DNA from 4 places in the Acidovorax sp. GW835-FHT14G06 genome. Region 3 is predicted to be linked to each of the others. Evidence: predicted binding sites of a transcription regulator. Region 3 holds the regulator's gene; each other region holds the start of a gene.

Region 1 (5,854 bases), on a different contig from region 3:
GGATTTGGGCCTTGACCACCCACACGGGGCCGCCGAGCTTCTGGGCTGCTTCCACGGCTTCTTGCACCGTGAATGCGGGAATGCCACGCGGAACGGGCACACCAAAATTGCGCAAGATTTCCTTGCCTTGGTATTCGTGAATCTTCATGAGGTCTCTCTCAGGGAAGGGTGGTAGTTACCCGTTTACCATGAACAGATGTCTGGCCGCGGGCTTGGGACATGGCAACCCGCGACTGTATCATGCTGCAACGCACCATCCTTGTGCCTAACTTACACCCTGGGCTGGCCTGATAGCCTTCCCATCTCCCCTTTTCTATCCGGCAGACGCTGCCACCTTTTTGCAGGAGCACCTCCATGTCCAAAGTCTTTATTGATGGCGAAGCCGGTACCACGGGCCTGCAGATCCGCGAGCGCCTGCAGGCCATGCCGCAGATCGAGCTGGTCAGCATTGCGCCCGAGTTGCGCAAAGACCCGGCCGCCAAGCGCGACCTGATCGCCGGTGTGGATCTGGTGGTGCTGTGCCTGCACGACGACGCAGCACGTGACACCGTGGCCATGGTGGACGAGATCGAGCGCACCTCTGGCCGCAAGGTCAAGGTGATCGACGCCAGCACAGCCCACCGCACGGCCGATGGCTGGGTGTACGGGTTTCCAGAACTTGCAGCGTCGCAGACGCAAGCGGTGCGCGACGCCACGCGCGTGTCCAACCCCGGCTGCTACGCCACCGGTGCCATCGCCATGCTGCGCCCGCTGGTCGATGCGGGCCTGATTCCTGCGGACTACCCATTGAGCCTGCCCTCGGTCTCGGGCTACTCCGGCGGCGGCCGCACCATGATCGAAGCCTACGAGGCAGGCACTGCAGCGCCGTATGAAGCCTATGCCCTGGGCCTGACGCACAAGCACATCCCCGAAATCTTGCGCTACACAGGGCTCACACGCCGCCCGGTGTTCATCCCTGCGGTGGGCAACTTCCGCCAGGGCATGCTGGTGCAGATGCCGCTCCACCTGGACCTGTTGCCCGGAGCCCCCAAGGCCAGCGACCTGCACGACGCGCTGGCGGGTCACTACAGCCGCACCAACACGCCCGAGCAGTGGGTCAGCGTGCTGCCGCCCACCGACGATTTGAAGCTGGCGGCCGACACGCTGACCGACACCAACAAGCTGGAGCTGCGCGTGTTTGCCAACGAGCAGTACCGGCAGGCCGTGGTCATTGCGCGTCTGGACAACCTGGGCAAGGGCGCCAGTGGCGCTGCAGTGCAGAACCTGCAATTGATGCTGGGCCTGTAGCCATTCAAGGGGCGTCACCAAGCGGGGCCGATGCCCCGCTTGCTGGTGGTGCGCTCAGCCCTCGTCAGACTCGTCGGCGCCCAGCACCGCGCGCCGCACCACATCGCCTGAGAACCCCCGCACCAGCAAAAACCGCATGTGTTTGGCGCGGGTTTGTGGATCTGCGGCGGGCTCGCCAAACTTGCGGCGCCACACCTCGCGGGCACGCTCCAGCTCGCTGCCTTGCAACTGGGCCACTGCTTGCTGCACGGCCTCTGCCCCCAACCCCTTGGACTGCAGCTCTTGCCGGATGCGCGCCGCACCCAGGCGCCCAGCGCGCCGGTGCAACACCGACTCCACCACGCGCGCCTCGCTGATGAAGTCCTTGGCCTGCAGGTCGTCCAGCACCGCAGCCAGGTCTTCGCCCTCCTGCACATGGGGCGCAAGCTTGCGCTGCAGCTCGGCGCGCGAATGCTCCCGCTGGCTCAGCAGCCGCAGCGCACGGCCTTTGAGCGAGAGCGCAGTGAATCCCATGACTGATCCAAAGCTATAGTTTTAATAGCTGCAAGCGCATATGAAATGTGCACCTGCAGGCTATTTGCCTTCAGAACCGAAAATCACTCGTCTGCAGCCACTGCTGGGGCCTGCAGTGCGCCAGGCAGCAGCGCAATGCCCAGGCCTTCGCGCACCTTGTTTTCAATTTCACGGGCGAGGTCGGGATTCTCGCGCAGGAACTCGCGGGCGTTGTCACGGCCCTGACCAATCTTTTCGCCGTTGTAGGCGTACCAGGCACCGCTCTTTTCCACGATCTTGGCCGTCACACCCATATCGATGATCTCGCCCTCGCGGCTGATGCCCTCGCCGAACAGGATGTCGAACTCGGCCGTCTTGAAGGGCGGGCTCACCTTGTTCTTGACCACCTTGACCTTGGTCTCGTTGCCGATGGCTTCGTCACCCTTCTTGATGGTGCCGGTGCGGCGGATGTCGAGGCGCACCGAGGCGTAGAACTTGAGCGCATTGCCACCGGTGGTGGTTTCGGGCGAGCCGAACATCACGCCGATCTTCATGCGGATCTGGTTGATGAAGATGACCATGCAGTTGGTCTTCTTGATGGTGGCGGTGAGCTTGCGCAGCGCCTGGCTCATCAGGCGGGCCTGCAGGCCGGGCAGCGCGTCGCCCATTTCGCCTTCGATTTCGGCCTTGGGCGTGAGCGCGGCGACCGAGTCCACCACGATCAGGTCCACGGCACCCGATCGCACCAGGCTGTCCACAATCTCCAGCGCCTGCTCGCCGGTGTCGGGCTGGCTGATCAGCAGGTCGGACAGCTGCACACCCAGTTTCTGGGCGTACTGCACATCCAGCGCATGTTCGGCATCCACAAACGCGCAGGTGCCGCCCAGCTTTTGCATCTCGGCGATCACCTGCAGCGTGAGCGTGGTCTTGCCCGACGATTCCGGGCCGTAGATCTCGACCACGCGGCCACGGGGCAGGCCACCCACGCCCAGCGCAATGTCCAGGCCCAGCGAGCCGGTGGAGACGACCTGGATGTCCTCGATCACCTCGCCTTCACCCAGGCGCATGATCGTGCCCTTGCCAAACTGCTTCTCGATCTGGGCGAGCGCGGCGGCCAGGGCCTTGGCCTTTTCGGTGTTCACGGGCAATGCGGGGTTGGTGCCTTTGACTGCGACGTCCATGAGAAACTCCTTGAAAAACAACAGGTTGGATGCTTGCATCGCTCTGCGGTTAATCACAGGCTGGATGCTTGAACAGTAGTTTATGCGAGCAATGAAATCCAGATAAAGCGATTTTTAGTCAGTTTGCCTGACAATGCCGCATGACCAATTTTTCTCCTGCCGCACCCGCCCCGGGGCCGGATGACCGCTGGCGCCAAACCCACCTAGGCCGCCGGATGGGCAGCGCCCTGCGTCGCTTCGACGCGCGGGTACTGCAGCTCATGGCGCGCAATGTGGAGGTGCCGCTGGCGCTGTCCAACCTGGCGGCACGCGACCAGGTGACGGCTGCACACGTGCACATCACCCGGCACCTGGCCTTGCAGGGCGACCGGTTGACCGACCTGGCCCAGCGCGCGGGCATGACCAAGCAGGCCATGGCCAACCTGGTGGACCAGTGCGAGGCATGGGGGCTGGTCACGCGCCAGGCCGACCCGCTGGATGCGCGGGCGCGCCGCGTGTGCTTCACGCCCACCGGCCTGGCGTGGCTGCAAGCGTTCCGGGATGCAGTGGCGCAGGCCGAGGCGGAGTTCCGCGCCGAGGTGGGCCAAGACGTGGCCACCGTGGTGGCCATTGGGCTGGAGGCCTATGCGGGCGGCGATACGGGTGCCTGAGCCCCCATTGGCTCGGCGCACGCCAGCAGCCATTCCCTGAAGCACTGCAGCGCGTGCAGCTGCGTGCGGCCTTCGGGGTAGCAGAACCAGTAGCCCACATCACTCCGGTAACCGCCGCGCAGGTCGGCATCGGGCAGAGGCTCGCGCACCAGGCCTGCCGTGATTTCATCCTGCACCAGGCAGCGCGGCACCAACGCCAGGCCCATGCCCGCCATCACGGCGCGGATCATGGTCTGGAACTGGTCGAACTGCGGCCCGGCCAGCGGGTCGATGAGGCCCTCCACCCCATGCGTCTCGCTCCAGCGCAGCCAGCCCTCGGGCACGGTCACGTGGCGCAGCAGCGTGTAGCGGGCCACATCGCGCGGGGTGTGGATGGGCCAGTCGGCCACCTTGGTGCGGGGGGCGATCAGCGCCACCTCGTTGCCCGTGATGTGGTGGGCGTGCGCACCGGGCCAGTGGCCGTCGCCGAACAGGATGGCGCAGTCCAGCTCGGGGCGGGTGAAGTCGTAGCTATGCACATAGGGCACAAAGTGCAGCGTGATTTGCGGGTGCTGTTGCTGGAACTGCGGCAGGCGTGGGATGAGCCATTTGGCCGCAAACGTCGGCAGGCTGGACAGGTGCAGCGCCCCCCCACCGTCATCGCTGGTGATCAGCTCCAGCGTGGCAGCCTCCAGCTGCGCCAGCACGCCGCGCACGGCCTTTTCGTAGCGCTCGCCGGCGGGGGTGAGCGCCAGGCGCTTGCGGCTGCGCTCGAACAGCGGCACGCCGATCCAGGTCTCCAGTTCCTTGATCTGCTTGCTGACCGCACTTTGGGTGAGGTGCAGGGCCTCGGCCGCGCGGGAGACACCGCCGAACCGCGTCACCGTGGAAAACGCCCGCAGCAAGTGAAGGGGGGGAGAAAGGCGACGCAAAGAGGACATGCTAAGTCATCAAATCATTCCAAATGGGAATGTTATCAGGCATATCCATTGCTTGGTAGAGCGCATTGAATCCTTTAACCTCAATGCAACTCATAGGAGAAACGCCCATGCAACGCCGTCATCTGCTCTCAGCGCTGGCTGCCGTCTCTTTCGCTCCCGGAATGTCTTTGGCGCAAGAGGGCAAGCCTTTGCGCATCATTGTTCCGTTCCCACCCGGGGGCGCTACGGACATCACGGCCCGCAGCCTGCAAGAGTCGCTGGCCCGCATCCTCAAGCAGCCCGTGGTGCTGGAAAACCGGGGCGGCGCAGGCGGCTCCATCGGCATGGCCGAAGTGGCCCGCGCGCCGGCAGACGGCCTCACCATAGGCGTGGCCACGCTGTCCACCCACGGCGTGAACCCCGCCGTGTACACCAAGCTGCCCTACCACCCGACCAAGGACTTCATCGGCGTGACCGAGATCGTCAAGGCCCCCGGCGTCATCGTGATCAACCCGGCTGTGCTGCCGGTCAAGGACTTTGCCGAACTGGTGAAGTACCTCAAGGCCAACCCCGGCAAGGTGTCCTACGCCACCCCCGGCAACGGCACCATCGGCCACATGTGGGGCGAGCTGTTCAAGAGCAGCACCGGCACCTCCATGGTGCACATCCCCTACCGTGGTGCAGGCCCGGCCATCAACGACGTGCTGGCGGGCCAGGTGGCGGTGTACTTTGACCAGGTGGCTTCGTCGCTCCCGCACGTCAAATCGGGCAAGCTCAAGGCGCTGGCCGTGTCGTGGCCCGAGCGGCTGGATGTGTTGCCCGATGTGCCCACCTACGCCGAACTGGGCTACAAGCAGGCCAACGAGCCTTCATGGTTTGGCCTGGTGGCCCCGGCCGCCACCCCCGCTGCGGCGGTAGACCGCATCCAGCAGGCTGTTGCCCAGGCGCTCAAGGAGCCCGCCGTGCGCGAGCGACTGGCAGGCCAGGGCCTCTACCCCTCGGGCACCACACCCAAGGAATTCACGGCCCAGATCGCCAGCGAGATCGACAAGATGAAGCGCGTGGCGGCCTACGCCAAGGTGGTGCTCGACTGACCTGATTTCCCCGGGCCCTGGGCCCGGGGACGGCCACAGCTGGGATGGTGAGACGACGCAGGCCCCCCTGCTTCCTGAGCCATTTCAAAGTCTCAGGGATAACCATAGTCACATCCCGGTCTGGGCGGCTAGGCCAGCCGCCCTCCTTTGCGCACACTCTGCCTATGCATGCAGCCTTGAAACTGATCCACCACCGCTTCGAACAAGCCCAGCCTGGCGTCACCGGTTCACCCGGGCAGGCCTCGCCCACC
Region 2 (5,854 bases), on a different contig from region 3:
GGCTTCTGCAATGGCCTTGAAATGCTGGTACTGGCCCTCTTGGGTGGGCTTGTTGTAGTAGGGCACGACCTGCAGCTGGCTGTCGGCACCCACGCCGCGCGCGAACTTGGCCAGTTCGATGGCTTCGGCGGTGGAGTTGGCGCCGCAGCCGGCCATGATGGGCACGCGCTTGGCGGCCTGTTCTACGGCCACGCGGATGATTTCGCAGTGTTCTTCCACGTTCACCGTGGGGGACTCGCCCGTGGTGCCCACCACGCCGATGCAGTCGGTGCCTTCGGCGATGTGCCAGTCGATCAGTTTGCGCAAGGTGGGGTAGTCCACGCTACCGTCCTCATGCATGGGGGTGACGAGGGCGACGATGCTGCCGGTGAGTGGCACGGAAGAAGAGGTCATGTCCGCAGTGGTAAACGGTAAAAGGGCATTCTAACTAGCCCCGGTAGACAAAAGATGTCGTGAGGGTCCACCCGCCTGCGGGAGTTCCCGTACAGCCGTGATACGTTGCACGAAACGCGCGGGTTCGTCGATGAAGCCGTCCTCATAGGCCACCACGCGCAAGTCCTTGCACACGTGCAGCAGTTCGCCGGGCGCCAGCAGGAACTCCGCTCTTGCCGGGCGCCCCACGGTTTCGTTACCCTGGGCGAACGTTTCATAGACCAGCACCCCGCCCGCCGCCACGCTGGCGACAATGGTGGGCAGCAGTGGGCGCCATAGGTAGTTGGTGACAACCACGCCGCCAAACTGGCGACCTGCAAAAGGCCAGGGGCCGTTCTCGATGTCGGCCAGCACCATCTCGCCCAGCCCCTCACAGGCTGTAATGGCCTCGGCCGACCGGTCCACCCCCACCATGTTGTGCCCCAGTGCGCGCAGGTAGCGCAGGTGGCGGCCCGCACCGCAGGCCACGTCCAGCACGGTGCTGTGGGGGGCGATCAGGTGGCTCCAGCGCCGCACCCATTCCGAAGGGGCTTCCGTACCGTGCATAGAACTATAAAAATGATAGCTGCTGGAGCATGATTGACTAGCGCCTGCTGCCAAAAACCTTCAAAAGCCTGCTGGGCATGTCAAAAACACGCCCACATCTGGTCGGCCAGCATCACCATGAACTCGGGCACGGTGTACAAGCCGAACACCACCAGGCACAGAAGCACGGCCACGGCACCACCCAGCCAGCGCAGGGCGCGGGGCGCGGGTTTGCGGGGCGGGGTGGTGTGGCTCATGCAGTGGGGGCAACGTGTCAGGCGGGTTGTGGGGTGTTGCGCGCGATCGGGCTTTCCTTGACCGGCAGGTTCACCAGCCCGGCAAAAATGCCCAGGCCGATGGCGATGTACCAGACGATATCGTAGCTGCCGGTGGCGTCATACAGATAGCCCCCCAGCCAGACGCCCAGGAAGCTGCCGATCTGGTGGCTGAAGAACACAAAGCCGCCCAGCATGGACAGGTGCTGCACCCCAAAGATCTGGGCAATGGTGGCGTTGGTCGGAGGCACGGTGGACAGCCACAGCGCGCCCATCACCGCCGAGAACACGTACACCGACAGCGGTGACAGTGGAACCAGCAAAAAGATGCTGATCGCCACCGCGCGGGCGAAGTAGATGAACGCAAGGATGTGGCGCTTGGGCATGCGCTGGCCCAGCGTGCCGGCGATGTAGGTGCCGAACACATTGAACAGCCCGATCAGCGCCAGCGCATAGCTGGCCACCTGCGGCGACAGGCCATGGTCCTTGAGGTAGCTGGGCATGTGCACCCCAATGAAGACCACCTGGAAGCCGCACACAAAGTAGCCCGCCATCAACAGGTTGAAGCTGGGGTATCGGAACGCCTCACCCAGCGCCTGCATGATGGTCTGCTCGCGCTTGGCCGGGGCTGCACCCTTGAAGCCCGGCTCGCGCAGGCCAAAGGCCAGCGGCACGATCAGCAGCACGGCCATCGACAGAGCCAGCAGGGCCTGCTGCCAGCCCAGGCCCGCAATCAGCCAGCCTTCGACCGGCACCATCAGAAACTGCCCGAACGAACCCGCCGCCGCTGCCACGCCCATGGCCCATGAGCGTTTTTCGGGCGCAATCTGCCGCCCCAGCACACCATAGATCACGGCATAGGTGGTGCCCGCCTGTGCGGCACCAATCAGCACCCCGGCCGTTAGTGCAAACAGTGTGGGCGTGGGCGACAGCGCCATGCCCGCCAGTCCCAGGCCGTACAGGGCCGCCCCCCCGATCAACACGCGGAAGGCCCCGAACCGGTCGGCCACCATGCCCGCAAAAATCCCGATCAGGCCCCAGGACAGGTTCTGGATGGCAATGGCCAGTGCGAACGACTGGCGGGTCCAGCCCATTTCCTGGGTGATGGGCAGGAGCCACAGCCCGAACCCGTGGCGGATGCCCATGGACAGGGTCACGACGGCCGCGCCGCACGCCAGCACCTGGAACATGGATAGTTTCGGAGGATTCATATGCATGCGCAGGAATGTAGCCAGATTGTGTGAAACGCGCTGATACACCTGCGACCAATACAGTTGGCGGTGGGGGCGGCAAGAACACCGAGGTTGGCGCAGAGGTTGGGAGAGCTGGTTATTTATCCAGCTATTGCTGCGGTGCCGCACTACAATCCGCCCCATGGCAGCCAAACCCTCTTCCGTTTCCGCGAGCGAATACTCCGAAGGCTCAATCCGCGTGCTCAAGGGCCTGGAGCCCGTCAAGCAGCGCCCGGGCATGTACACCCGCACCGACAACCCCCTGCACATCATCCAGGAGGTGCTGGACAACGCTGCGGACGAGGCCTTGGCCGGCTACGGCAAGAAGATCCGCGTCACCTTGCATGCCGATGGCTCGGTCAGTGTCGAGGACGATGGCCGTGGTATCCCGTTCGGCCTGCACCCCGAGGAAAACGCGCCGGTGATCGAGCTGGTATTCACCCGCCTGCACGCGGGCGGCAAGTTCGACAAGGGCAAGGGCGGGGCCTACAGCTTCTCGGGCGGCCTGCATGGCGTGGGCGTGTCGGTCACCAACGCCCTGGCCACCCGGCTGGAGGCCACCAGCTACCGCGAGGGCAAGGCCGCGCGGCTGGTATTCGCGGCCGGTGATGTGGTCGAGCCCCTGGTGGCCCGCCCGCTGGAGGCCGGTGAGCGCAAGCAAGGCACCTCGGTGCGCGTGTGGCCCGACGCCAAGTATTTCGAATCCAGCGCCTTGCCCATGGGCGAGCTGACCCACCTGCTGCGCAGCAAGGCCGTGCTCATGCCCGGCGTGACGGTACAGCTCGTCAACGAAAAAACCCGCGACACGCAGACCTGGCAGTACAAGGGCGGCCTGCGCGACTACCTGATGCAAACGCTCACCGGCGACCCGGTCATCCCGCTGTTTGAAGGCGAGGGTTTTGCCGACAGCGGCAACGAGAGCTTTGCCGAGGGCGAAGGGGCGGCCTGGGCAGTGGCCTTTACCGAAGACGGCCAGCCCATGCGCGAGAGCTATGTCAACCTGATCCCCACCAGCGCGGGCGGTACGCACGAGAGCGGCCTGCGCGACGGCCTGTTTAATGCGGTCAAGAGCTTCATCGAACTGCACAGCCTGCTGCCCAAGGGCGTCAAGCTGCTGCCCGAGGACGTGTTTGCGCGCGCCAGCTATGTGCTGTCGGCCAAGGTGCTCGACCCGCAGTTCCAGGGCCAGATCAAGGAACGCCTGAACTCGCGCGACGCCGTGCGCCTGGTCAGCGGCTTTGTACGCCCCGCGCTGGAGCTGTGGCTGAACCAGCACGTTGAATACGGCAAGAAGCTGGCCGAACTGGCCATCAAGGCCGCGCAGACCCGACAAAAGGCAGGGCAGAAGGTCGAAAAGCGCAAGGGCTCGGGCGTGGCCGTGTTGCCGGGCAAGCTCACCGATTGCGAAAGCAAGGACATTGCACACAACGAAGTCTTCCTGGTCGAGGGCGACTCGGCCGGCGGCAGCGCCAAGATGGGCCGCGACAAGGAAAGCCAGGCCATCCTTCCGCTGCGGGGCAAGGTGCTCAACACCTGGGAGGTGGAGCGCGACCGCCTGTTTGCCAACAACGAAATCCACGACATCTCGGTGGCCATCGGCGTGGACCCGCATGGGCCCAACGACACGCCCGACCTCTCGGGCCTGCGTTACGGCAAGATCTGCATCCTGTCAGATGCCGACGTGGACGGCTCGCACATCCAGGTGCTGTTGCTCACGCTGTTCTTCCGCCACTTCCCCAAGCTCATCGAGACCGGCCACATCTACGTGGCGCGCCCACCGCTGTTCCGCGTGGATGTACCCGCGCGCGGCAAGAAGCCTGCGGCCAAGATGTATGCGCTGGACGATGGCGAGCTCACGGCCATCCTCGACAAGTGCGCCAAGGACGGCGTGCCAAAAGAGAAGTGCCAGATCAGCCGCTTCAAGGGCTTGGGCGAGATGAACGCGGAACAACTGTGGGAAACCACGCTCAACCCCGACACCCGCCGCCTGCTGCCCGTGCAACTGGGCGACATGGACTTTGCCGCCACCGAAGGCCTCATCACCAAGCTCATGGGCAAGGGCGAAGCCGCCGCGCGCCGTGAGCTGATGGAGCTGCATGGCGATGCGGTCGAGATCGATATCTGACGGGCTGAGCCACAGGCGCCCACGCTGCTTGTCATGACATCACTTCGAAAAGTCGGCCGCTTGCGCTGGTACTTATTGGGTTGTTTGCTCTGTTTTTTGCAGCAAACTGCCCATGCAGACCTGTGGGCGTATGTGGACGAGCGCGGCGTGACGCACTTTGCGGCCGAGCAGGTCGATGCGCGCTACCAGCTGTTTTTTCGCGGCAGCGACTTCGACTCCACCCGTGATGCGCCTGCCAATGCGTCCCCCATGCCCTACGCGTTGCCCGCAGCGGGTGCACGCCTGCTGGCCTTTTTTGACATTGCGCCTGACTACAAGCGTGTCAAGCACCACCTGCGCGCTGCGTCCAGCCAACATGGCGTGGACTACGAGCTGCTGCAGGCCGTGATCGCCACCGAATCCGGCTTTGACGCCGCCGCCGTGTCGCCCAAAGGCGCCGTGGGCCTGATGCAGGTCATGCCCGCCACGGCCAGCCGTTTTGGTGTGAATGCGGACAAGAAGCGCTCGGTCGAGCAAAAGCTCGCCGACCCCGCCGTGAACGTACCCACCGGCACCCGTTACCTGCGCCACCTGCTGGACCTGTTCCCTGGCCGCATGGATCTGGCCGTGGCCGCCTATAACGCCGGCGAAGGCGCGGTGCAAAAGGCGGGCAACCAGATTCCGGCTTTCAAGGAAACCCAGAACTATGTCCGCACCGTGCTGGGCCTGTATGCCCAGCTCAAGCCCCCGGCGCCGGTGCTGGCCCAGCGTGCGCTGCCCGGTCGCGTGCGGATGGAGCTGTCGGGCGGCGCGCAGAACCGGGGCAACCTGCCGCCCACCCGCGTGGCGCAGACACCCACCGCTCCCCAGAACGTGAATCCAGAAACTGTACCCAACGAATGAGCGACCAACCCACTCTCGATTTCACCACCGCAGGCGATGACGGGGGCGACTCCCTGGGCCTGGCGGGCTATGCCCAGCGTGCCTACCTGGAATACGCGCTTTCGGTCGTCAAGGGCCGCGCGCTGCCCGATGTGTGCGACGGCCTCAAGCCCGTGCAGCGGCGCATTCTGTATTCGATGGACCGCATGGGCCTGGGCTACAGCGGCCCTACGCGCAACACCGCCGCCAAGCCGGTCAAAAGCGCCCGCGTGGTGGGCGATGTGCTGGGCCGTTTCCACCCGCACGGCGACCAGTCGGCGTACGACGCGCTGGTGCGCATGGCGCAGGACTTTGCCCAGCGCTACCCGCTCATCGACGGCCAGGGCAACTTCGGCAGCCGCGAC
Region 3 (5,854 bases):
AGCAAGGCAGCCGCGACAGCCGCCTGTCGCGGGCGTGTGCTTTGACTCAGGCAGGACTGGACCGCAGGCCGTAGGCTTTGCCGTCCACAAACAGGTACTCGGCACGCAGTACCGCCTCGCCCTTTTCGTCCCGCAGGCCAAAACCCACGACTGATACGGCGGTGCCTGGCTTGATCTCTGGCACCTGCCACGCCTGCATGCGGGTCAGCGGCGCCAGCTCAATTTCCCAGACGCGGTCCTTGCGGGTCGGCAGCACCGTTTTGGCCAGCAGCGCGCGGCCATCCACGGGCGCTGTCTGCGCGGGGATGGCGCGTTGCGCAAGGTCCGCTGGCAACCGGAGCGCTGCGGGCAGTTCCAGCTCCAGCTCTGCGTGCGGGTTTTGCCAGCGCACTTTGCGCACTGCGCCCTCCAGATACAGCGGTCGGTCTGCATCGAAACTGCTCCAGCCATGGTGGGCGTGCACCCCCAAAGGCAAGGCACTGGCGGCGATCAGCACATGGCGACGTTGCAGGCTCATACAGACTCCTGATGAAAAGGGGGCGATCTCAAAGATACGCAATCCAGCGGCCACAAGCCACCACCGCCAGCCACACCATGGTGGATGCCAGCATCTGAAGGCGGGCCAGCCCGTCCAGGCGCGTGAGGGAATCACGTGCATGGAACCACGCCGCATTACAGCCCGCAAGCATTAACAACAGCATTTTCAAGGTGAAGGCGCGGTTGCTGAGCAACTCCGATGGCTGGGTGGCAAACATCAACAGACCCGATGCTGCCGCCAATCCAAAGCCACACACGGCCAGAGTCAGACTCAGCCGAGCGAGGTCTTTCACCGGCAAGGCCGCACCGCGCCCAAACACCCGCAACTCCAGCAACACCAGATTGCCCAGCAACAGCGCAATGCCCACGATGTGGACGACTTCGAGCGCGGGATAAGCCCAGGCGTGTGTCTTGAGTGCTGCGAACACGGCTGGCAGTCCTTTTCGATCAATCCGCCCGCAGCAAATCAAGCATCAGTGCAACCCGCGCCTTGACTGGCGACAGGCCTTGCGAGGCAGGCAGCGCATCACCCGGCTTGGGTAGTACCTGTCCCTCGGCGCAGCGGGTGGAGCGCACCACCCGCACCCCGGCTTTCTGCGCTCGCACCAGAGCAGCCTCCAGATCGTGGTGGATCGTGCCATTGCCGGTGCACGCCACCACCAAGCCCTGCACCCCCTCTCGCACCAGAGCATCAACCGCCCTGCCCGACGCGCCTGCATGGTTCATGACGATTTCCACCCAGGGCCAAGCAGCAGCGCTCACTATATTATTGATAGCGTTATCGGCATGATTGACATGCGCTACCGGGCTATTGAATGCCCAACGGACCACGCCCTCTTCCACCCAGCCCAAAGGACCGGCCTCGCCCGAGCTGAAAGCATTGACGCGATAGGGATGCACTTTTTGCACATGCCGGGCGCCATGCACTTCACCCGCAGCAGCGGCCAGCACACCCGTTGCGCCCGGTGCCAACACCGTAGCCACAGCGTCCAGCAGGTTCTGGGGTCCATCGGGTGTCAGGGCTGTGGCGGGCCGCATGGCGCAGGTCAGCACCACGGGTTTGCGTGCATCCAGCACCTCATGCAAAAACCACGCAGTCTCTTCCAGGGTGTCTGTGCCATGGGTAATGACCACACCTCTCACCTCCGGGTCGCTCAAATGGTGCGCGCACCGCAGAGCGAGCGTGCGCCACACCTCGCAATCCATGTCCTTGCTGTCGATCTGCGCCACCTGCTCAGCAGCCAAGGCGCCCCCTGCCAGTGCCTGCAGGCCTGGCACGGCCGTCAGAAGTTGCTCCACCCCCACCTGGGCCGCGGTGTAGCCGATGTTGTCCCCCGCCTGTGCAGAGGTGCCCGCGATCGTGCCACCGGTGCCCAAAACCACAATTTTTTGCCCACTCACTTGCATACTCCGAAAAACTGATGAAAAATACAGGTACTGGATTAAAAAACAGTTGTTCGCCACTGTAACCGCCTGCACCGGAAACCACCATGCTCGACAACCCCAAACTCACCGCCCGCCAGCAGCAGATTCTGGATCTCATCCAGACCGCCATCGCACGCACCGGCGCGCCTCCCACCCGCGCAGAAATAGCGGCCGAGCTGGGTTTCAAGTCAGCCAACGCGGCAGAAGAGCACCTGCAGGCCCTGGCCCGTAAAGGGGTGATCGAGCTGGTCAGCGGCACCTCGCGCGGCATCCGCTTGCGCGGAGACACAGTGCGCTCTATCAACGCAGCCCGTGGCAACCAATTCAGTCTGCCCATCCCGGGTCTGTCGCAGCTGGTCTTGCCCCTGGTAGGTCGGGTGGCTGCGGGGTCGCCCATTCTCGCGCAGGAACATGTGGACCAGACCTACAGCGTGGAAAGCAGCCTCTTTCAACACAAGCCCGACTACTTGCTCAAGGTGCGGGGCATGTCCATGCGCGACGCCGGCATCATGGATGGCGATTTGCTGGCCGTTCAGTCCACCCGCGAAGCCCGCAACGGCCAGATCATCGTAGCCCGGCTGGGTGACGACGTCACCGTCAAGCGGCTTCGCCGCACGGCTACTGCCATCGAGTTGCTGCCCGAGAACCCCGACTATCCCGTGATCGTGGTGCAGCCCGGCGAGCCTTTCGAAATCGAAGGACTGGCAGTGGGACTTATCCGCAACACCATGCTGATGTAGCGTGTGCCCCTGGGGCCGCACCGTGGGTGGCGGGCGTTTGGTGAACGGGTACAACCGATTCACCAGCCCTGCGGTGCAGGTCCCGTTGAATGCCAAGGCCTCTCAGGCAATGCTTGATAGATCGGCGGAGCAGCTGGCTGCACTGTCGAGGGATCAACTCGCACTGCGTCTGTCTGCGATGGTGTTCGACCACTTTGCAATCCTGCCTATGTTCAACCCCCGACTTTCGGAGTTTTCACATGGGAATTGCTTTGTTCACCCTGTCTGCTGTGCAGAACCCTCTTCGCAGTCTTAAAAAGCTGCTTGCCAACCCAGCCGGTACCCCCAAAGACCGACTGGACCTGCTGGCACAGCCAGTCGGCATGAGACGTACCAGGCCAGGCAACTCCCCAGCATCGGCTTCCCGCAGTGATGAAGCCCAAGCCCTGGTTCCCAGCAACTCCACAGAGCCACAGGCACAACGTCCATTGCGCGGAAATTGGCCCTTTACCGCCAAACCTCCAGTACGAACGCCGGAAAGCCCGACCAGACCCTCTGCCCCCCACCGCTCCTTCCTGCCAACACACATGGCCGGCAGCAAACGACAGGCCTTTTTGGCGTCAGTGGGTGCAGACAACTGCCCAACGCAATCCACCAGGGTGCTGCGCCGGGCCTCTGACACAGGCACCTGCCGCTTGGTAATTGCCGGCCGCATGGCCGATGTGTGCGCAGAGCTGGACCGCCTGGCAGCATCCGAGGCGCTCCGGGCCTGATTCTCAGAGCGCAGCAGGCGGCACGAGCGCCAAGCCCTCTTCTACGCCCCGCGCACCAAGACTGCGGCACTGTCAGGCAGTGCTCGATCCGCAAACGTCTAACACCGGGGCACCGGCAGGTCCAAAAATCAGCACCGAGCTGCAGCAGTCGTGGTGCATGGCACTCTCTGAGTCCGGACTTCCGTGCACGCGCAGTGCAAGAAGTACGTCCACGGGGCCCATGCAGCACTCAGTCACCAAAAAACCTCAGGCTTTGGTATGCCCAGCACGGCCCCTGTGGCATTCCCCAGCGCTCGCCAAGGCACAATGTCGGCATGAATATTGTGATCCTCGACGATTACCAGGATGCAGTGCGCAAGCTGCATTGCGCCTCTCGGCTCGACGCATACACCGCCAAGGTGTACACCAACACGGTCAAAGGGCTGGGGCAGCTTTCGGTGCGACTCAAAGACGCCGACATCATTGTGCTGATCCGCGAACGGACCCAGATCACACGCCAACTGGTTGAAAAACTCCCGCGGCTCAAGCTCATCGCCCAAACTGGCAAGATTGGGAGCCATATTGATGTAGCGGCATGTACTGAGCGGGGGATCGCCGTGGCAGAAGGGGTCGGCTCCCCTGTGGCTCCCGCCGAGCTGACCTGGGCCCTGGTGATGGCCTCCATGCGCCGCCTGCCCCAGTACATCTCCAACCTCAAGCATGGCGCTTGGCAGCAGTCCGGTCTCAAGACCGCATCCATGCCCCCCAACTTCGGAGTCGGCAGCGTACTGCGGGGTAAAACACTGGGTATCTGGGGTTATGGTCGCATCGGACAACTGGTGGCAGGCTATGGACGGGCGTTTGGCATGAACGTGCGCGTATGGGGGCGTGAAGCCTCGCGCGCGCAAGCGCTGACGGATGGATACCAGGCCGCCGCCACGCGCGAAGAGTTTTTTTCGCAGTGCGACGTGATCTCGTTGCACCTGCGCCTGAACGACGAAACGCGCGGCATCATCTCGCTTGAAGACCTCTCGTGCATGAAGCCCACCTCGCTGCTGGTCAATACATCACGTGCAGAACTGATTGAGCCCGACGCGCTGATCGCAGCCCTCAATCGCGGCCGCCCTGGCTTGGCGGCAGTGGACGTATTCGAGAGCGAACCCATCCTGCAAGGCCACGCCCTGCTCCGTCTGGAAAACTGCATCTGCACGCCACACATTGGATACGTGGAGCAGGACAGCTACGAGCTCTACTTTGGTGCGGCCTTCGACAATGTGGTGAATTTCATCAAAGGCACGCCCACCAACATCGTGAACCCAGGTTCCCTGCAGGTCCGGCGCTAGCTGCTCAGACCGTTGCAGCGTTGACCACTTTGGCTGTACTGCACAACAAAAAGGCTTCCCGAGGGAAGCCTTTTTTGATGGCTGCAAGGCACTGAAATGCCCTCCAGCGGGAAGCCACACTCCAATTACAGAGGTGTCTTCTTGCCGTCCTTGTAGACGTACAGCGTGATTGCTGGGTTCTTCATTTCGCCGTTGGGTTCGAAGGCGATGGTGGAGGTCACGCCCTTGAAGTTGGCCTTGGCGAGTTCGTTCACGTACACCTTGGGGTCCACGGAGTTGGCGCGCTTCATAGCATCCACCAGCAGGAAAGTGGCGTCGTAGGTGTAGGGGCTGTAAACCTGGAACTGGTTAGGGTACTTGGCGTCGTACTTGGCCTTCCAGGCCGTACCGCCGGGCATCTTGGCCAGCGAGGAGCCGCCTTCCGCACAGATCACGTTAGCCAGGGTCTTGGCACCAGCAGCCAGCTTGGCGATTTCAGACGTGCAGACGCCGTCACCACCGAAGTACTTGACGTTAGCCATACCCAGTTGTTCCATCTGACGCAGCATGGGGCCAGCCTGAGGATCCATACCGCCGTAGAACACGGCATCAGGATTCTTGGCCTTGATGGCGGTCAGGATAGCCATGAAGTCCGTGGCCTTGTCGGTCGTGAACTGCTCGTCCACCACCTTCATGCCCTTGGCCGTAGCGGTCTTCTTGAACACGTCGGCAACACCTTGGCCGTAAGCGGTACGGTCATCGATGATAGCGACGGTCTTGAGCTTCAGGGTGTCCACAGCGTAGAACGCCAGACCAGCGCCCAGGGCGTTGTCGTTGGCGATGATACGGAACGTGGTCTTGTAGCCGGGCTTGGTCAGGTTGGGGTTGGTCGCAGCGCCCGTCACCATGGGGATGCCGCAATCGTTGTACACCTTGGATGCGGGGATCGTGGTACCGGAGTTGAGGTGGCCGACAACGCCAGCGACCTTGGAGTCGCACAGCTTTTGTGCGGCAGCAGTGCCCTGCTTTGGATCGGCAGCGTCATCTTCAGCCTGCAGCTCGAACTTGATCTTCTTGCCGCCGATGGTGACGCCTTGAG
Region 4 (5,854 bases), on a different contig from region 3:
CATGGGCTCGTAGTTCCAGATCCGTGCGCGCTGCGCTGCGGTAGTGCCTGGCCCCATGTCGGGCGGCAGGCGGTCGGGGGCCGTGGTGCCGCCCTGGCCGACAACGCGGCTTCGCCGCCCCGCGTCTGCCGCGCGGATGCTGTCGCGCAGGTGGTCAAGCTCGCTTTGGGTGATGAGCGACTGCACGGGGTAGGCGCGCTCGTTGTTCCAGTAGTTGTCAAAGCTGCGCGACAGGTCCCGCACGATGGGACCTGCAGCCAGCACGTCCAGGTCCACAAAGTTGCCCGAGTCGGCATTGCCGAAATAGGCGTCGCCCAGGTTGCGGCCCCCCGTCACGGCCATGGCGTTGTCGGCAATGAAAAGCTTGTTGTGCATGCGCTGCTGCACGCGCGAGAAGTCGCCCAGCAGGCCCAGCATGCGGCCGATGGGCGACCCCCTTGCGCCCGTGAGGGGGTTGAACATGCGCATTTCGATGTTGGGCACAAACGCCAGCCTCATCACCTGCGCATCACGCCCGGTGCTGTGGAAGTCGTCCAGCAGCACGCGCACGCGCACGCCGCGCTGGGCTGCTGTCACTACGCTGAGCAGCAGGCGTTCGCTGCTGGCGTCTGCGTGGATTGCGTAGTACTGCAGGTCCAGGGTTTTCTGGGCGGCATCCACCAGTGCCAGTCGGCTGCTGTAGGCGGCTTGCGGGCCACTGAGCAGAGCAAACCCCGAAGCGTGCCGCGCCCCATCGGCGGCCCTGCGTGCTGCCACCAGCTGGCCCAGGGGGGTATCGCCAGGGGCCGCCCAGGCTGCCGACACCGGGCGGTCCACATCCTTGGGCAGGCCCGCGCAGCCTGCAAGGGCCATGGCAATCACCACCAGTGCCATGCCCAGCCAGCCGGGGCTGGCCCGCTGGGGCAGGGTGGGAAGCGGGGAGGGCAAAGAAAGCATGGCGCGATTGTGACCGTGGAGCCGTTGGGGCGCAGGGCTAAGGTATAGCCGCGCTCCAGCCAATGCGATGTCGGACAGCGCGCCAAGGCGATGGCCTAGGCCCGGTCCTGGGCCCAGGCCATCGCCGGTTTGGCTGGCTACCAGCTCACTTCGCGGTCAGGCGTGGCACTGATCTTGTGAATGCTCAGGTCAGCACCGTCAAACTCTTCTTCCTGTGTCAGCCGGATGCCCACCGTCTGCTTGAGGATGCCGTACACCACCACACCCCCCACCAGGGCCCACACCACGCCCAGGCCTGTGCCGATGAGCTGGGCCGACAGGCTGACCCCGCCCAGCCCCCCCAGTGCCTTGCTGCCAAAGATGCCCGCAGCCAGGCCGCCCCAGGTGCCGCACAGCCCGTGCAGCGGCCACACGCCCAGCACATCGTCGATCTTCCATTTGTTCTGCGTCAGGGTGAACATCAGCACAAAGATGGTTCCGGCCACTGCGCCCACCACCAGCGCACCCATTGGGTGCATGAGGTCCGATCCCGCACACACCGCCACCAGGCCCGCCAGCGGGCCGTTGTGAACAAAGCCTGGGTCGTTCTTGCCCAGCACCAGGGCGGCCAGCGTGCCGCCCACCATGGCCATCAGCGAGTTCACAGCGACCAGGCCCGAGAGCTTGTCCACGGTCTGCGCGCTCATCACATTGAAGCCGAACCAGCCCACCACCAGCACCCAGGCGCCCAGCGCCAGAAACGGGATGTTCGACGGGGGGTGGGCCGAGATTGCACCGTCCTTCCGGTAGCGGTTGGCGCGCGAGCCCAGCAGTACCACGGCCGGCAACGCAATCCAGCCACCCATGGCATGCACCACCACCGAACCCGCAAAGTCGTGGAACTCTTCGCCCGTCAGCGCCTTGATCCAGGCCTGCACGCCAAAATGCTGGTTCCAGGCAATACCCTCAAAAAACGGGTACACAAAGCCCACAATGACTGCCGTTGCGATCAGTTGCGGCCAAAACTTGGCGCGCTCCGCAATGCCGCCCGACACAATGGCCGGAATGGCTGCCGCGAACGTGAGCAAGAAGAAGAACTTGACCAGCGCATAGCCGCTTTGTTGCACCAGCGACTCAGCCCCGATGAAGAAATGCGTGCCGTAGGCCACGGTGTAACCGACCACAAAATACACCACGGTGGACACCGAGAAGTCCACCAGGATCTTGACCAGTGCATTTACCTGGTTCTTTTTGCGGACTGTGCCTAGCTCTAAAAACGCAAACCCGGCGTGCATGGCCAACACCATGATCGCCCCGAGCAAGATGAACAAGGCATCTGTGCCCTGTTTGAGTGCTTCCATAACGTCCTCGCGATAGTGATTGATCGACTCTGGTGCGTTTTCATGAGACGCCACAGATTTGCACCAAGATGAAGCAAGAAGCGCGCCAAGAGTTGGTGCAATGTTTTGCACCGAGTTGGGGCTTGGTAGGAGGGACGGTTTGTCGGCGGTGGATAAATACTGTATAAATAAACAGTTTTACTGCACATCCCACTCCATCTCCTGCTCGCCATGAGCCCACCTCCCGCCCCCGACGATGATTTGCCCGTACAGCCGCAGGATATCCGCGTCCCGCTGCAGGCCATCCGTGGGCGCGGTGCCGCCACGGCCATGGCGCACCGGTTTGCCAAAGACCAGCGCGAACGTGCGGATGATGGGTGGAGTCACCCGCAGCGCCTTGGCAGGGCAGAGGGCCTGGGGCATGGCGGCACGGGGACGGCGTGGGATGACGGCCCGAACGTCATGGGTGCTGGAGAGGGCGATGGATGGGGCGAGAACGACGAAGGCGCCTGCGTCAGCCCCTCGCCCGCCACCCGCGTGCATTTTGAGACGGCGCACAGCGCCCTGTGTGCTAACGACTCGCCAGACATCTTTTTTGAACTCTCGGTCAACCCCTACCGGGGTTGCGAGCACGGCTGCATCTACTGCTATGCGCGGCCCACGCACAGCTACCTCAATTTTTCGCCCGGGCTCGACTTTGAGACGCAGATCGTGGCCAAGCACAATATTGCGCAGGTTTTGCGTCAAGAGCTTGCGCAGCCGCGTTACGTGCCGCGCTTGCTCAACATCGGCTCCGCCACCGACTGCTACCAACCCGTAGAGCGCGACCTGAAACTCACGCGCAGCGTGATCGAGGTGATGCGGGAGGCTCGCCACCCGTTTTCGCTGATCACCAAATCCAGTGGCGTGGAGCGCGACCTCGACCTGCTCACTCCGCTGGCGGAGCAGCGTCTGGCGGCTGTATACGTCACGATCACTACGCTTGATGCAGTGTTGGCCCGCCGCATGGAGCCGCGCGCTGCAGCACCCCACCGGCGGCTGCGGACCATCCGCGCATTGGCCGACGCCGGCGTGCCTGTGGGCGTGAGCGTGGCGCCCCAGATCCCGTTCATCACCGAAGATATGGAGCACGTGCTGGAGGCCGCACGCGACGCCGGTGCGCGCACCGCGTTCTACACCGTGCTGCGCCTGCCGTGGGAGCTGGATGCGTTGTTTCGAGAGTGGCTCGCCGTGCACTACCCGCAGCGCGCGTCACGCGTCATGGCCCGGGTGCAAGACCTGCACCACCTGACCGGGGCCCAGCGCGCGGCAGGCAAGACCTATGACAGCGACTTCGCCACCCGCATGAAGGGCAGCGGGCTCTGGGCAGATTTGCTGCGCCAGCGCTTTGCCAACACCTGCCGCCGCCTGGGGCTCAACCGGGAGCGCGAGGGGCTGGACCTTGGGCAGTTCAGGCCGGGGCTGCTGAAAGGGCAGGGCAGCCTCTTCTAGATCCCGTTCCCGTTCCCGTTCCCGTTCCCGTACCCGTGCACCGTGCACCGCGCACCGCGCACCGAGCGCCCCTACCCGTAGTGCGTTGCCTCGTCAGCCCCCCCACACCCGCTGCACCACCTGCGTGTACAGCGGAATGCCCACCAGGATGTTCAACGGAAACGTCACCCCCAGCGAGAGGCTAACGTACAGCGACGGGTCGGCTTCGGGGATGGCATAGCGCACTACAGCAGGCACCGCGATGTACGACGCGCTGGCAGCCAGCACCATGAGCAGCACTGCATCCCCCGTGGGCACCTGCAGCAGCCAGGCCAGCGCCAGGGCCAGGCTGGCATGCGTCAGCGGCCCCAGCACCGCATAGGCCAGCAGCCACGGCGATTGCTTGCGCACTGCAGGCAGGTTGCGCGCGGTGGACAGGCCCATGTCCAGCAAGAACAGGCACAGCATGCCCTTGAACAGATCGCCCGAGAACGGTTGCATCGCCGCCTTGCCGGCATCGCCAGTCACCATGCCGATCACCATGGCGCCCAGCAGCAGCAACTGGGTGCCGTCGGTGAACGACTCGTGCAGGATCTTGCCCACCGACAGGTGGGGCCCTGGCTTGCCAGGTGCGCCGCCTGTGCTGCCTCCATCCAGTGAGGGCCCACCTGCCGACGCCATGGCCACCACGGGTTGCACGCGCAGGAGGGTGCTTGATGTGGTGACTGCCACCGACTGCCGCTGCCGCATCGCATTGGCCAGCATCACCGCCAGGATGATGGCGGGCGACTCCATCAGCGCCATGGCTGCCGCCATGTAGCCGCCGTAGGCAATGTGCTGTGACTCCAGGTACTGTGTGGCCGTCACAAAGGTCACCGCGCTGACCGACCCGTAGGTGGCTGCGACCGCCGCTGCGTTAAAGCCCGACAGCACCCGCCGTAGCAGCGCATAGCCCACCAGCGGCACCACCACGGCCAGGAGCACCGCCAGCCCCAGACTGCTGGCCACACTGGGTGTCAGGCCTGAAGCCGCCAAGGCAAACCCGCCCTTGAGGCCCAGCGCCATCAGCAGGTAGATGGACAAGAACTTCGAGATCGCCGCCGGCATCTCCAGATTGGATCGGACCAGGCCCGCAAACACCCCCAGGGCAAAAAACAAAATCGCAGGGTCCAGCAAGCTTTGCATCATTCAACTCCTTGTTGGGGGCTGATGCTAGGGAGGTGTGGCTGCAAAGTAAAATCGATTCGAACACAGTTATCTATAGATAAAAATCTATGAACATCACCTTTCGCCAGATGCGCCTGTTCGTGGCGCTGGCCGAGACGGGTAGCGTCAGTGCCGCCGCCAAGGTCATGCACGTCACCCAACCCACCGCGTCCATGCAGCTGCGCGAGGTGACCCAGGCCGTGGGCCTGCCGCTGTACGAAGTCATCTCGCGCCGTGTGCACCTCACCGAGGCAGGGCACGCCCTGGCCCGCACTGCGCGCGCCATTGCGGGCGAGTGGGACGCGTTCGAACAGCGTGTTTCGGGCGCCAAGGGCCTCACCAGCGGGCGCCTCAAGGTGGCCGTAGTCAGCACTGCCAAATACTTTGTGCCCCGCCTGCTGGGCAGCTTCTGCAAGCTGCACCCGCAGATCGATATCTCGCTGGAGGTGCTCAACCGCGACCACGTCATCACCCGCCTGCGCAGCAACCTGGACGACCTCTATGTCATGTCCATGCCGCCTGCGGATTTGCCGCTGGAGGACCAGATCCTCATGCCCAACCCGCTGGTTGTGATCGCTCCCGCAGGTCACCCCCTGGCCGCCAAAAAGCGCGTCAAGCTCGCGCAATTGCAGACCGAGCGTTTCATCCTGCGCGAAAAAGGTTCAGGCACTCGCATGGCCACCGACGCCCACCTGCGCCAGCTGGGCTTTGCGCCCAGCGCCGTGCTGGAGCTGGGTAGCAACGAAGCGATCAAGGAGTCGGTGGAGGGCCAGCTGGGCGTTTCCATCGTCTCCCACCACGCCCTGGGGCCGCACCACGAGGGGCTTGCCGTGCTCAAGGTGCAGGGCTTTCCCATCCAGTCGCAGTGGCACCTGGTCTGGCCCAAGGGCAAGCAGCTTTCACCGATTGCCGAGGTGTTCCGG

Evidence for each region. Region 3 encodes LexA, which represses DNA repair genes until DNA is damaged. Its sites were predicted from a motif close to ACTGTATNNNNATACAGT; they were not measured.
Region 1: recA (recombinase RecA) is a predicted target of LexA. The motif match lies at 3,020-3,037, and genes of this name have one in related genera.
Region 2: AC1Q64_RS09000 (DNA topoisomerase IV subunit B) is a predicted target of LexA. The motif match lies at 2,557-2,574, and genes of this name have one in related genera.
Region 4: AC1Q64_RS02580 (PA0069 family radical SAM protein) is a predicted target of LexA. The motif match lies at 2,435-2,452, and genes of this name have one in related genera.

What each region holds. Positions count from the first base shown of each region.
Region 1 is NZ_JBXAGA010000008.1:71,696-77,549, reverse strand. Features, by position in the region: gene sucC (ADP-forming succinate--CoA ligase subunit beta) at 1-148, opposite strand, end outside; gene argC (N-acetyl-gamma-glutamyl-phosphate reductase) at 355-1,287, shown strand; gene recX (recombination regulator RecX) at 1,342-1,800, opposite strand; gene recA (recombinase RecA) at 1,884-2,960, opposite strand; gene AC1Q64_RS15480 (MarR family winged helix-turn-helix transcriptional regulator) at 3,101-3,610, shown strand; gene AC1Q64_RS15475 (LysR substrate-binding domain-containing protein) at 3,583-4,530, opposite strand; gene AC1Q64_RS15470 (tripartite tricarboxylate transporter substrate binding protein BugE) at 4,638-5,603, shown strand; gene AC1Q64_RS15465 (N-formylglutamate amidohydrolase) at 5,768-5,854, shown strand, end outside.
Region 2 is NZ_JBXAGA010000004.1:350,837-356,690, forward strand. Features, by position in the region: gene dapA (4-hydroxy-tetrahydrodipicolinate synthase) at 1-393, opposite strand, end outside; gene AC1Q64_RS08985 (class I SAM-dependent methyltransferase) at 424-978, opposite strand; gene AC1Q64_RS08990 (hypothetical protein) at 1,059-1,214, opposite strand; gene AC1Q64_RS08995 (MFS transporter) at 1,232-2,449, opposite strand; gene AC1Q64_RS09000 (DNA topoisomerase IV subunit B) at 2,607-4,589, shown strand; gene AC1Q64_RS09005 (lytic transglycosylase domain-containing protein) at 4,623-5,471, shown strand; gene parC (DNA topoisomerase IV subunit A) at 5,468-5,854, shown strand, end outside.
Region 3 is NZ_JBXAGA010000007.1:310,885-316,738, forward strand. Features, by position in the region: gene AC1Q64_RS14815 (DUF6152 family protein) at 47-517, opposite strand; gene AC1Q64_RS14820 (hypothetical protein) at 546-965, opposite strand; gene AC1Q64_RS14825 (asparaginase) at 985-1,944, opposite strand; gene lexA (transcriptional repressor LexA) at 2,028-2,702, shown strand; gene AC1Q64_RS14835 (D-2-hydroxyacid dehydrogenase family protein) at 3,769-4,776, shown strand; gene AC1Q64_RS14840 (branched-chain amino acid ABC transporter substrate-binding protein) at 4,902-5,854, opposite strand, start outside.
Region 4 is NZ_JBXAGA010000002.1:28,906-34,759, forward strand. Features, by position in the region: gene AC1Q64_RS02570 (phospholipase D family protein) at 1-936, opposite strand, end outside; gene AC1Q64_RS02575 (ammonium transporter) at 1,074-2,276, opposite strand; gene AC1Q64_RS02580 (PA0069 family radical SAM protein) at 2,487-3,746, shown strand; gene AC1Q64_RS02585 (sodium-dependent bicarbonate transport family permease) at 3,840-4,910, opposite strand; gene AC1Q64_RS02590 (LysR family transcriptional regulator) at 5,000-5,854, shown strand, end outside.